One region of the Pseudomonas sp. LB1P83 genome, then DNA from elsewhere that is predicted to be linked to it. Evidence: predicted binding sites of a transcription regulator. Region 1 holds the regulator's gene; the other holds the start of a gene.

Region 1 (5,705 bases):
GCTACAGGGCGGGGCGATTTGTGCCTTGGGCACTGCGTTGGGCGCAGTGCCGGTGCTGGTGATTCGGCGGATGCCGCAGGCGGTCAGCGATACGCTACTCGGTTTCGGCGCTGGGGTGATGCTGGCGGCGACGGCGTTTTCGCTGATCGTGCCGGGTATCTCCGCTGCTGAAAGCCTGGGTCTGACACCCTGGGCGTCCAGCGGCCTGATCAGCTTCGGTATCATGCTTGGCGCGTTAGGGTTGTTTCTGGTGGACCGAAAGGTGTCCGGCGCCTCCCCGGAAATGCTCGTCGGTACGCTGGAACGGCCGGTCATCCCGCCACGGATCTGGTTGTTTGTGTTTGCCATCATTGCCCACAACATTCCTGAAGGCATGGCGGTCGGAGTCTCGGCCGGTGGTGGAATGCCGGATGCTGACAGCCTGGCGATGGGCATTGCGTTGCAGGATGTGCCGGAAGGTCTGGTGATCGCGCTGGTGCTGTCAGGGGCGGGGATGTCGCGGGTCAAGGCGTTCCTGATCGGTGCCGCATCAGGTCTGGTCGAGCCGGTCTTCGCGCTGTTGTGCGCCTGGCTGGTGAGCCTGGCCGAATTGCTGTTGCCGTTGGGATTGGCGCTGGCGGCGGGGGCGATGCTGCTGGTGGTCACCCATGAAGTCATTCCCGAGTCGCGACGCAATGGTCATGACAAGCTGGCGAGCCTTGGGCTGCTGATCGGGTTTTGTTTGATGATGGTGATGGATACGGCCTTGGCCTAGAGTCTGGCGCGGAATGTGTAATAGCAGCTGGCGAAGCCTGCGTTCGGCTGCGAAGCAGTCGTAAAATCAGCCACCGCGGTCTATCAAGTAAATCGTGTATTCCGGATTTACGACGGCTTCGCAGCCGAACGCAGGCTTCGCCAGCTGCTACAAAGAGCTGCGGGGTTACTCGCCTTCGTCGAAGTAGTTGTTGATCAATGCCACCAGCGCATCCAGCGCTTCCTGTTCCTGATGACCTTCAGTACTCAGGTAGATTTTGGTGCCCTTGCCGGCGGCGAGCATCATCATTGCCATGATGCTTTTGCCATCGACCGTGGATTCCGGCGTGCGTCCTACCCTGATCATGCAGTCCTTGAACTCACCGGCAACGCCAACGAATTTTGCCGAAGCGCGGGCATGCAGGCCCAGCTTGTTGATGATTTCGATTTCCAGAGCAGGCATCGCGATGTGAATCCTTTAGCTGAGGTCGCGGTGGCGAACCTGGACGTTCTTCAGGGATTGTTGCAGGACCTGGCCCAGACGTTCGGTCAGGTAGACGGAGCGGTGATGCCCGCCGGTGCAGCCAATGGCAATGGTGACATAAGCGCGGTTGCTGGCGGCAAAGCGCGGCAACCACTTGAGCAGGTACGTGGAAATGTCCTGGAACATCTCTTCGACGTCCGGTTGCGCCGCCAGGTATTCGGCCACCGGTTGATCAAGCCCCGACTGGGCGCGCAATTCTGGCTTCCAGTAAGGGTTGGGCAGGCAGCGCACATCGAACACCACGTCCGCATCCACCGGCATGCCACGCTTGAACCCGAAAGACTCCACCAGGAACGCAGTGCCAGGCTCGGGTTGATTGAGCAGGCGTAGCTTGATGGTATCGCGCAGCTGATACAGGTTCAGGTTGGTGGTGTTGACTTTGAGGTCGGCCAGATCAGCGATGGGGCCCAGCAGATTGCTTTCGTCCTGAATCGCTTCGGCCAATGAACGATTGGCGTTGCTCAGTGGGTGGCGGCGGCGCGTTTCCGAAAAACGTTTGAGCAGCGTTTCTTCGTCGGCGTCCAGATACAGCACATCGCATTTGATATGCCGGCTGCGGACTTCTTCCAGCAACTCCGGGAACCGCGATAGATGACTCGGCAGGTTGCGCGCATCAATGGATACAGCGACCAGCGGTTGTGCCAGCTCGGTATGAATCAGCGCGCGTTCGGCCAGTTCCGGCAGCAATCCGGCGGGCAGGTTGTCGATGCAGTAGTAACCGTTGTCCTCGAGAACATCGAGGGCGGTGCTTTTACCTGAGCCGGAACGGCCACTGACAATGATCAATCGCATGATTACTGACCGTTTTGCTCGTCCAGGACAACCTGATACAAGGCTTCATTGCTCGGGGCGCTGCGCAGTTTTTCGCGCACTTCCTTGCGATCGAGCATGCTGGCGATCTGGCGCAGTAGCTCCAGGTGCGCATCGGTGGCGGCTTGCGGGACCAGCAAAACGAACAGCAGGTCAACCGGAGCGCCGTCGATGGCGTCGAAATCGATGGGGGCGTCGAGGTGCATCAAGGCACTGATGGGCGAGTTACAACCCTTGAGACGACAGTGGGGAATGGCGATGCCGTTACCAAAACCGGTCGAGCCAAGTTTTTCACGGGCGATCAGAGCCTCGAAGACATCTTGCATCTCCAGATCCGGGACTTCTTTATGGATAAGGTTGGCAATTTGCTCGAGGGCTTTCTTTTTGCTGCCGCCCGGCACGTTCACGAGGGAACGGCCGGGGGTCAGGATGCTTTCAAGTCGGATCATGGGTTGGGAGTGTTAACGACCGGTCGCGCCTTGGAGGAGGCTCTGGGTCTTTTCCTTATGCTTTTTGAGTTGTTTATCCAGCTTGTCGGTGAGTGCGTCGATCGCCGCGTACATATCGGTATGTTCCGCGTTGGCGACCACTTCATTCCCGGGAATATGCAGCGTGGCTTCGATTTTCTGCTTCAGCTTTTCGACCGTCATCGTGACCTGCACGTTGGTGATCTTGTCGAAATGTCGCTCCAATCGTTCGAGTTTTTCGCCGATGTAGGTGCGAAGAGGTTCGGTCACTTCCAGTTGGTGTCCACTGATGTTGACTTGCATACAGCTTCTCCTTCGTTGCCAGTGCATAAAGCGGTAGATCAGATGATCTACCACTGGAACGCTGTGGCGTGGCCCTACATCAACCGCTTGCGTTCGCTCGAAGGCGCGATCCCGAGGGATTCGCGGTACTTGGCGACGGTGCGGCGAGCCACCTGAATGCCTTGTGCCTCCAGTAAACCAGCGATCTTGCTGTCACTCAACGGCTTTTTCTGATTTTCCGCCGCAACCAGTTTTTTGATGATCGCGCGGATCGCTGTGGACGAGCATTCACCGCCTTCGGAGGTGCTGACGTGGCTGGAGAAAAAGTATTTCAGTTCATATATGCCCCGAGGGGTATGCATGAATTTCTGCGTGGTCACCCGCGAAATCGTCGACTCATGCATCCCCACCGCTTCGGCGATGTCATGCAGCACCAGCGGTTTCATCGCTTCGTCACCGTATTCCAGGAAGCCGCGCTGATGCTCGACAATCTGGGTGGCTACTTTCATCAGGGTTTCGTTGCGGCTTTGCAGGCTCTTGATAAACCAGCGGGCCTCTTGCAACTGATTGCGCATGAAGGTGTTGTCGGCGCTGGTATCGGCGCGGCGCACAAAACCGGCGTACTGGGCGTTGACCCGCAGCCGTGGCACCGATTCCTGGTTCAGTTCGACCAGCCAGCGTTCGTTATCCTTGCGCACGATCACGTCAGGAACTACGTACTCGGCCTCGCTGGACTCGATCTGCGAGCCCGGACGAGGGTTGAGGCTCTGCACCAGCTCGATCACCTGGCGCAGTTCATCTTCCTTGAGCTTCATGCGGCGCATCAGCTGGCTGTAGTCGCGGCTGCCGAGCAGGTCGATGTAGTCGCTGACCAGACGCTTGGCTTCGGCCAACCAAGGCGTCTTGGCGGGCAGTTGGCGCAGTTGCAGCAGCAGGCATTCGCCCAGGTTGCGGGCGCCAATGCCGGCCGGTTCGAATTGCTGGATGCGGTGCAGGACGGCTTCGATTTCGTCCAGTTCGATGTCCAGTTCCGGATCGAAGGCCTCGAGAATTTCCTCGAGGGTTTCGTCCAGGTAGCCCTGATTGTTGATGCAGTCGATCAGGGTCACGGCGATCAGGCGATCGGTGTCGGACATCGGTGCCAGGTTCAGTTGCCACAGCAAATGGCTTTGCAGGCTTTCACCGGCCGATGTACGGGTGGTGAAATCCCACTCGTCGTCATCGTTGCTCGGCAGGCTGCTGGCGCTGGTCTGGTAGACGTCTTCCCACGCGGTATCGACGGGCAGTTCGTTGGGAATGCGCTCGTTCCAGTCACCTTCCTCGAGGTTATCCACCGTGGGGGCGGTTTCCTGGTAGGAGGGTTCCGAAACATCGGCGTTGGGTAGCTGTTCGGCTTTGTCGGCCAAGGGGTCGGCATTATCGAAGTCGTCGCCTTCTTCCTGGCGTTCGAGCATCGGATTGGACTCCAGGGCCTCCTGGATTTCCTGTTGCAGGTCCAGGGTCGACAATTGGAGCAGGCGGATGGCCTGTTGCAGCTGCGGTGTCATCGTCAGCTGCTGGCCCATTCTCAAGACTAGCGATGGTTTCATGGCAGGGGCTTAACACCTTATTCGCCGGCGCACATGCGCCATCCACTACAGGGCGCCGGAGCGCCAAACATAAGCAAATTATATGCCCGAAACTGCAGCGTTTGCCTAGAGCGCTGTAACAATAAAAAAGTATTGATTTTTTATCGAGAAAAGCGCTCGGACAATCAGCCAGACACCTCAGTGCTTAAAGGCGGAACTCATGGCCCAGATACACTTCCTTGACCAGTTCGTTGGCCAGGATGGTGGCGGAGTCACCTTCGGCGATCAGCTGGCCATCGTTGACGATGTAGGCGGTTTCGCAGATGTCCAGGGTTTCACGGACGTTGTGGTCAGTGATCAGCACGCCAATGCCTTTGGCCTTGAGGTGATAGATGATCTGTTTGATGTCGCCCACCGAAATCGGGTCCACGCCGGCGAAAGGTTCGTCGAGCAGAATGAATTTCGGGTTGGTGGCCAGTGCCCGGGCGATTTCCACACGGCGACGTTCACCACCGGACAGGCTCATGCCGAGGTTGTCGCGGATGTGGCTGATGTGGAATTCCTGCAGCAGGCTTTCCAGCTCTTTGCGACGATCGGCCTTGTCGAGTTCCTTGCGGGTCTCGAGGATGGCCATGATGTTGTCGGCCACCGACAGTTTGCGGAAGATCGACGCTTCTTGCGGAAGATAGCCGATACCGGCCTTTGCACGACCGTGCATCGGCTGGTGGCTGACGTCCAGGTCGTCGATCAATACGCGACCCTGATCCGCCTGCACCAGGCCAACGATCATGTAGAAACAGGTGGTCTTGCCGGCGCCGTTAGGACCCAGCAGGCCGACGATTTGACCGCTGTCGATGGACAGGCTGACGTCACGCACGACCTGGCGGCTCTTGTAGCTCTTGGCCAGATGCTGAGCTTTCAGAGTTGCCATTAAGGGGCCTTTTGCTCTTCGGTTTTCTTTTTGGGCTGGATCACCATGTCGATCCGCGGACGCGACTCGGTGACCTTGCTGCCCGTAGCGCGACCGGCGCTGGCGAGCTTTTTGTTGGTGTCATAGACGATTTTCTCGCCCTGGGTCACGTTGCCGTCCTTGTCGATGACTTTGGCGCGGTCGATCAGCACGACGCGGTCTTGCGAGGCGTGGTACTGGATAGTGACCCCATAGCCTTGAACAGGCTTTGTATCGCCTGCCGTTTGCAGCTGCTCGAAGTAGGCGAGGTTGCCCACCGAAGTCACTACGTCGATATCGCCGTTTGGGGTGCGGGTCATGGTCACAGTATTGCCGGTGACCTTCATCGAGCC
Region 2 (5,705 bases), 1.0 Mb from region 1:
TTAACAGGCGCTCGGCCAAATCCTGCCATTGCGCCAGCGGCATCGCTGCGACCTGTTCGTGCAGCGCTGCCAGGGTTGATCCGGAATATTCGCGCATCACGTAGTACAAATGCTGACGCTGACTGGCGGCATGGACTTCAGGGAAATGCCGGCCAGCCACACGTTTGAGAAACCATTCCTCCGACAGCAATGCCTGCCCGGCCAGGTGGTCGTCGCGCAGCGCGCCGGGCAAGGTTTTCAGCAGCCAGGGTTGTTGCTGGCTGTCGCGAACCCGATAGAGCAGCGACTGCTGGCTCTGGCCAAGAATCCCTTCGACCTGCCAACCCTCGAACACCTGACCCGGTTTCAGTGCGGGTGGAAGGGGCCATTGCTGCAAATGAATCAGCGCATCGCCGATGTTCGTTTCACCGAGGGCATCGACCCGCACCAGCAGAGCGCTGGCGTTGTCCTGGCTGCCGGCCAGATGCGCTGCGCTGACCAGGGTTTGCGCAGCGCTGTGCAGGTCCGGTTGATCGCGCAGAATCGCCGCAATGGCGGTGTCACCCAACACAGCCCAGATACCGTCGCTGAGCAGCACGAAGCTTTCGTTTAATCGCAACTCGCCATCGAGAAAATCCAGGACCAAATGCTGATCGAGCCCGAGCGCCCGTTTGAGCACATGCTGCATGCCCGGTTGATCCCAGACGTGATCCTCACTGACCCGTTGCAAGGTGTCGGCGTGCCAGCGATAAACCCGGCAATCGCCCACATGAGCAAGAGTGAAACGCCTACCGCGCATGACCAAGGCGCTGACCGTGGTGAGCAGCGGTTGCCCCCCGCCATTGGCCTGCAGCCAGCGATTTTGCGCCAACAGCAGGCGATCCAGTGCTTGAGCGACACCCCAGGTTTCCGGGGTTGCGTAATAGTCCAGCGCCAGGGCCTGCAAGGTCGAACGGGCGGCAAGACCGCCGTCGGCGCACTGGCTGACCCCGTCGGCGATGGCGAACAGGTAACCCTTGCTCGCCGCCAGCGCCGGGGCCGGAGTGACCAGGCGCAGGGCGTCCTGGTTTTCCTCGCGAGGGCCGATGGCGCTCGCTTCGGCAAAACTCAGTTGCAGGCTCATTAAGGCCTCAGACCCGGGCCGCAGTCACAGCGGCCGAACCCCAGGTGGTTCTCCAGCGACGTTTCACCCCGTGCAGGCCGAACCAGGCGAGCACGCCGAGGCTGGCGAACAACCACAACGCCAGTTGATAGCTGCCGGTGCTTTGCTTGATCGCGCCCATGCCGGCTGCGAGTGCGAAGCCGCCGATGCCGCCGGCCATGCCGATCAAACCGGTCATCACGCCGATCTCCCGACGAAAACGCTGCGGGACCAGTTGGAAAACTGCGCCGTTACCCGCACCCAAACCGAGCATGGTGCAGACGAAAAGCGCCAGTGCCGCATAGGAACTCGGCAGATTGAAACCCACCGCCGCGATGCAGACCGCTGCGACCGTGTACATCCCCAGCAACGTGCGAATCCCGCCGAAACGGTCCGCCAGCGCGCCGCCCAATGGACGCATCAGGCTGCCACCGAACACGCAAGCCGCGGTGTAGTAGCCGGCGGTCACCGGGCTCAGGCCGTATTGGTCGTTGAAGTAGCCGGGCAGGGCGCTGGCCAGACCGATGAAGCCGCCGAAGGTCACGCTGTAGAAAAACATGAACCACCAGCTGTCGCGGTCGCCCAATGCCTTCAAGTAGTCGGACATGGACTTGGCTTTCGGCCGCTCAGGGGCGTTTTTGGCCAGCCAGGCGAAAACGATAATGGTCAGGATCAGCGGGATCAGGGCGAAACCGAACACGTTGCTCCAGCCAACTGCGGCCGCCAGCACCGGGGCGATCAATGCGGCGAGCACCGTGCCCGAGTTACCGGCACCGGCGATGCCCAGGGCTTTGCCTTGATGCTGCGGCGGATACCATTGCGAGGCCAGCGGCAGCGCGACGGCGAACGACGCACCGGCCATGCCGAGGAACAGGCCCAGCACCAGCGCTTGCTCGTAGCTGTGGATGCCGAGTTTCCAGGCACCGAACAGCGCACAGATAACGATCACCTGGCCGATCAATCCGGCGGTTTTCGGCGACAGGCGATCAGCCAGCAAGCCCATGACAAAGCGCAGTACGGCGCCGGCCAGAATCGGCGTGGCCACCACCAGCCCGCGCTGTTGGGTGGTCAGGTGCAGGTCGGCGGCGATCTGCACCGCCAGGGGGCCGAGCAGGTACCAGACCATGAAACTCAGGTCGAAATAGAGGAACGCTGCGAACAACGTCGGCTTGTGACCGGATTTCCAGAAGCTTGAATTCATCGCGCACCTCAGCTGTAGGGAGTCTCGAGAAGGAGTCAGTAGCTTGCAGGTGGGGCGCCGCCTCGGCCGCACCACCGGCCCCGATCTCTGGGGCCAAAACGAAAAAACGCCGCCACCCGATTCGCCATGGGCAAATGAGGTGAGCGACGTCTTTGTCGTAGGTGGGGCAACCGCCGTTGGTTACCTGTGTGGATTACATAGCCAGATCTGTGCCAACACCTTGATACCGAGTTGTGGCCATTCGCGGGCAAGCCTCGCTCCTACAGGATTTGTGTCGCCCACACCATCTGAACCCACCACAAAACCTGTAGGAGCGAGCGGTGCGGCGATCCGACTTGCCCGCGAAGGCTCCTTCACAGGCTCCGCAAGGCTTCAGCCGAGCAACTCGCTCATCGCAATAATCTGCTCCGCCACCTGAATCAGCTTCTGCTGCCGGCTCATGGCCTGGCGGCGCATCAGGGTGTAGGCCTCTTCCTCGTTGCAGTCCTTCATTTTCATCAGCAGCCCCTTGGCCAGCTCGATGCGCTTGCGCTCGGCCAGTTGCTGGTCGCGAGCGTTGAGTTGGGCACGCAGGGCCTGGTCGCTTTCAAAGCGTGCCATGGCCACGTCGAGAATCGGCTGCAAGCGTTGTGCGTGAATGCCTTCGACAATGTAGGCACTGACCCCGGACTTGATCGCCTGACGCATCACATCGGGGTCGTGTTCGTCGGTAAACATCACAATCGGCCGCGGTTGGTCGCGGCTAACGAGCACCACTTGCTCCATCACATCGCGGCTCGGTGACTCGGTATCGATCAAAATGACATCCGGACGCACCGTTTCGACGCGCGCGGGCAGGTCGATGGTCAGGCCGGATTCGTCGATTACCTCGAACCCGGCTTCGGTCAATGCCGCTTTCAGGCGACCGACTTTCTTCGCGGTGTCGTTGATCAGCAGGATACGCAACATATTCGCAGTCTCCTGTCAGCGGCTGGCGATAAGGGGCGAGCTTTCGCTCATGGCGTGCAGCTTGAAATTGCGGGCATAACCGGCCGGGTCGGAGCCGTCCCAGATTTTGCCGTCGATCAACTGGCTGCTGCGCATGTCCTGGCCCTGGGCGACAACGCCGACTGCGCTGGCGGCCTCACGGTACAAGTCTAGTTGCTGGACCTGACGGGCTACCCCGAGGTAATCCGGGTCGTCGCGCAACAAGCCCCAGCGGCGGAATTGGGTCATGAACCACATGCCGTCGGACAAGTACGGCAGGTTGACCTCACCGCCCCCATGGAAGCGCAGCGCATGCGGGTCTTGCCAACGATTACCGAGGCCGTCGGCGTAGTCGCCGAGCAAGCGCGGTTCGATGCAATCGAGCGGTGCATCGAGGTATTCGGGCGCACTCAAGAGCTTCGCGGTGCTGCGGCGGTTTTCGCTGCTGTCTTCGATGAAGCGACTGGCTTCGAGGATCGCCATCACCAGCGCCCGGGCGGTGTTGGGGTATTGCTCGACAAAGGCGCGGGTGCAGCCGAGGACTTTTTCCGGGTGATCGGGCCAGATGGTCTGGCTCGTCGCCATGGTGAAACCCAGATTCTGCTTCACCGCGCTGGCGGACCACGGCTCGCCGACGCAGAAGCCATCGATACGCCCGGCTTGCAGGTGCGCGACCATTTGCGGCGGCGGCACCACCACACTGTCAACGTCCTGCAACGGATGAATGCCCTGGCTTGCGAGCCAGTAATACAGCCACATGGCGTGGGTGCCGGTGGGAAATGTCTGGGCGAAGGTCAGTTTTGGGCGACTTTGGTGCACGTGCAGGTCCAGTGCTTCAGGACTGGTCACCCCCAACGCTTGCAAGTCGTGAGAAAGGTTGATGCTCTGGCCGTTCTGGTTCAGGCCCATGAGCACCGCCATGTCGGTGGACGCGACGCCGCCGATGCCCAGGTGCACGGCGTAAATCAGACCGTACAGGCTGTGGGCGGCGTCGAGTTCGCCGCTGACCAGTTTGTCCCGCAGGTTGGCCCAGGACGACTGGCGCTTGAGGTTCAGGGTCAGGCCGTAAGGCTGCGCGAAACCCTGCGTGGCAGCGACCACCACCGAGGCGCAGTCGCTCAGGGCCATGAAGCCGAGGTTGATTTCAGTCTTTTCCGGGGCATCGCTGCCATTGACCCAGGCCAACGGGCCCGCTGTGGTTTCATTCATGGCTAAACACCTTCCAAAAAAAAGCGCCGTTCCGGGCTGCTTGCCAGGGCAAGGCCAAGTGACGACGCCTTTGTCTTTCGACTCATCCCGCCGTTGGCATGAGTGCTGATGCCTATGCTGGTGCAAGGCATATGCCATCGCCCGCTGATTTTGTTGCGCGCCTCGCTTGCGACCGCGATGCCCGGCTATAATCGCCGCCTCATTTCGCCGCCATTCGAGTCAAAACCGCCCATGTACACCCTGGCCCGTCAGCTGTTGTTCAAACTTTCCCCGGAAACCTCCCACGATCTGTCCCTGGACCTGATCGGCGCGGGCGGACGTTTGGGCCTCAACGGTTTGCTGTGCAAGGCGCCGGCGAAAATGCCGGTGAACGTCATGGGGCTGGAATTTCCGAACCCGGTGGGTTTGGCGGCCGGTCTGGACAAGAACGGCGCGGCCATCGACGGTTTTGCCCAGCTGGGTTTTGGTTTTGTCGAAATCGGCACCATCACCCCGCGTCCACAGCCGGGTAACCCGAAGCCACGGATTTTCCGTCTGCCGGATGCCGAGGCGATCATCAACCGCATGGGTTTCAACAACCTCGGGGTCGATCACCTGCTGGCCCGCGTGGCGGCGGCCAAGTACAAGGGCGTGCTGGGCATCAACATCGGCAAGAACTTCGATACGCCGGTTGAACGCGCGGTCGACGATTACCTGATCTGCCTGGACAAGGTCTACGCCCACGCCAGCTACGTGACGGTCAACGTCAGTTCGCCGAACACCCCGGGCCTGCGCAGCCTGCAATTCGGCGATTCGCTCAAGCAATTGCTCGCCGACCTGGCGACCCGTCGCGCAGAATTGGCGTTGCGCCACGGCAAACATGTCCCGCTGGCGATCAAGATCGCGCCGGACATGACTGACGAAGAAACCGCGCAGGTCGCGCAAGCGTTGATCGAAACCGGGATGGACGCGGTGATTGCCACCAACACCACCCTGAGCCGCGTGGGCGTCGAAGGCATGGAGCACGGTGACGAGGCGGGCGGTCTGTCCGGCGCACCGGTTCGCGACAAGAGCACCCACACCGTGAAGGTACTGGCCGCCGAACTGGCCGGCCGCTTGCCGATCATCGCCGTGGGCGGCATCACCGAAGGCAAACACGCGGCCGAGAAAATCGCTGCGGGTGCGAGCCTGGTGCAGCTCTACTCCGGCTTTATCTACAAAGGCCCGGCG

The links. The regulator sigma-54, encoded in region 1, starts transcription at its own class of promoters, with help from an activator protein. The targets are predictions, from matches to a motif close to ANTGGCATNNANNTTGCTNT.
Region 2: ACYZTY_RS07835 (CmpA/NrtA family ABC transporter substrate-binding protein) is a predicted target of sigma-54. The motif match lies at 4,616-4,635, and genes of this name have one in related genera.

The regions. Positions count from the first base shown of each region.
Region 1 covers NZ_CM142709.1:693,728-699,432, forward strand. Annotated here, with positions in the region: gene ACYZTY_RS02985 (ZIP family metal transporter) at 1-754, shown strand, start outside; gene ACYZTY_RS02990 (HPr family phosphocarrier protein) at 920-1,195, opposite strand; gene rapZ (RNase adapter RapZ) at 1,211-2,068, opposite strand; gene ptsN (PTS IIA-like nitrogen regulatory protein PtsN) at 2,071-2,535, opposite strand; gene hpf (ribosome hibernation-promoting factor, HPF/YfiA family) at 2,548-2,856, opposite strand; gene ACYZTY_RS03010 (RNA polymerase factor sigma-54) at 2,931-4,424, opposite strand; gene lptB (LPS export ABC transporter ATP-binding protein) at 4,609-5,334, opposite strand; gene lptA (lipopolysaccharide transport periplasmic protein LptA) at 5,334-5,705, opposite strand, start outside.
Region 2 covers NZ_CM142709.1:1,705,518-1,711,222, forward strand. Annotated here, with positions in the region: gene ACYZTY_RS07820 (protein kinase domain-containing protein) at 1-1,102, opposite strand, end outside; gene ACYZTY_RS07825 (nitrate/nitrite transporter) at 1,110-2,321, opposite strand; gene ACYZTY_RS07830 (ANTAR domain-containing response regulator) at 2,694-3,269, opposite strand; gene ACYZTY_RS07835 (CmpA/NrtA family ABC transporter substrate-binding protein) at 3,285-4,496, opposite strand; gene ACYZTY_RS07840 (quinone-dependent dihydroorotate dehydrogenase) at 4,728-5,705, shown strand, end outside.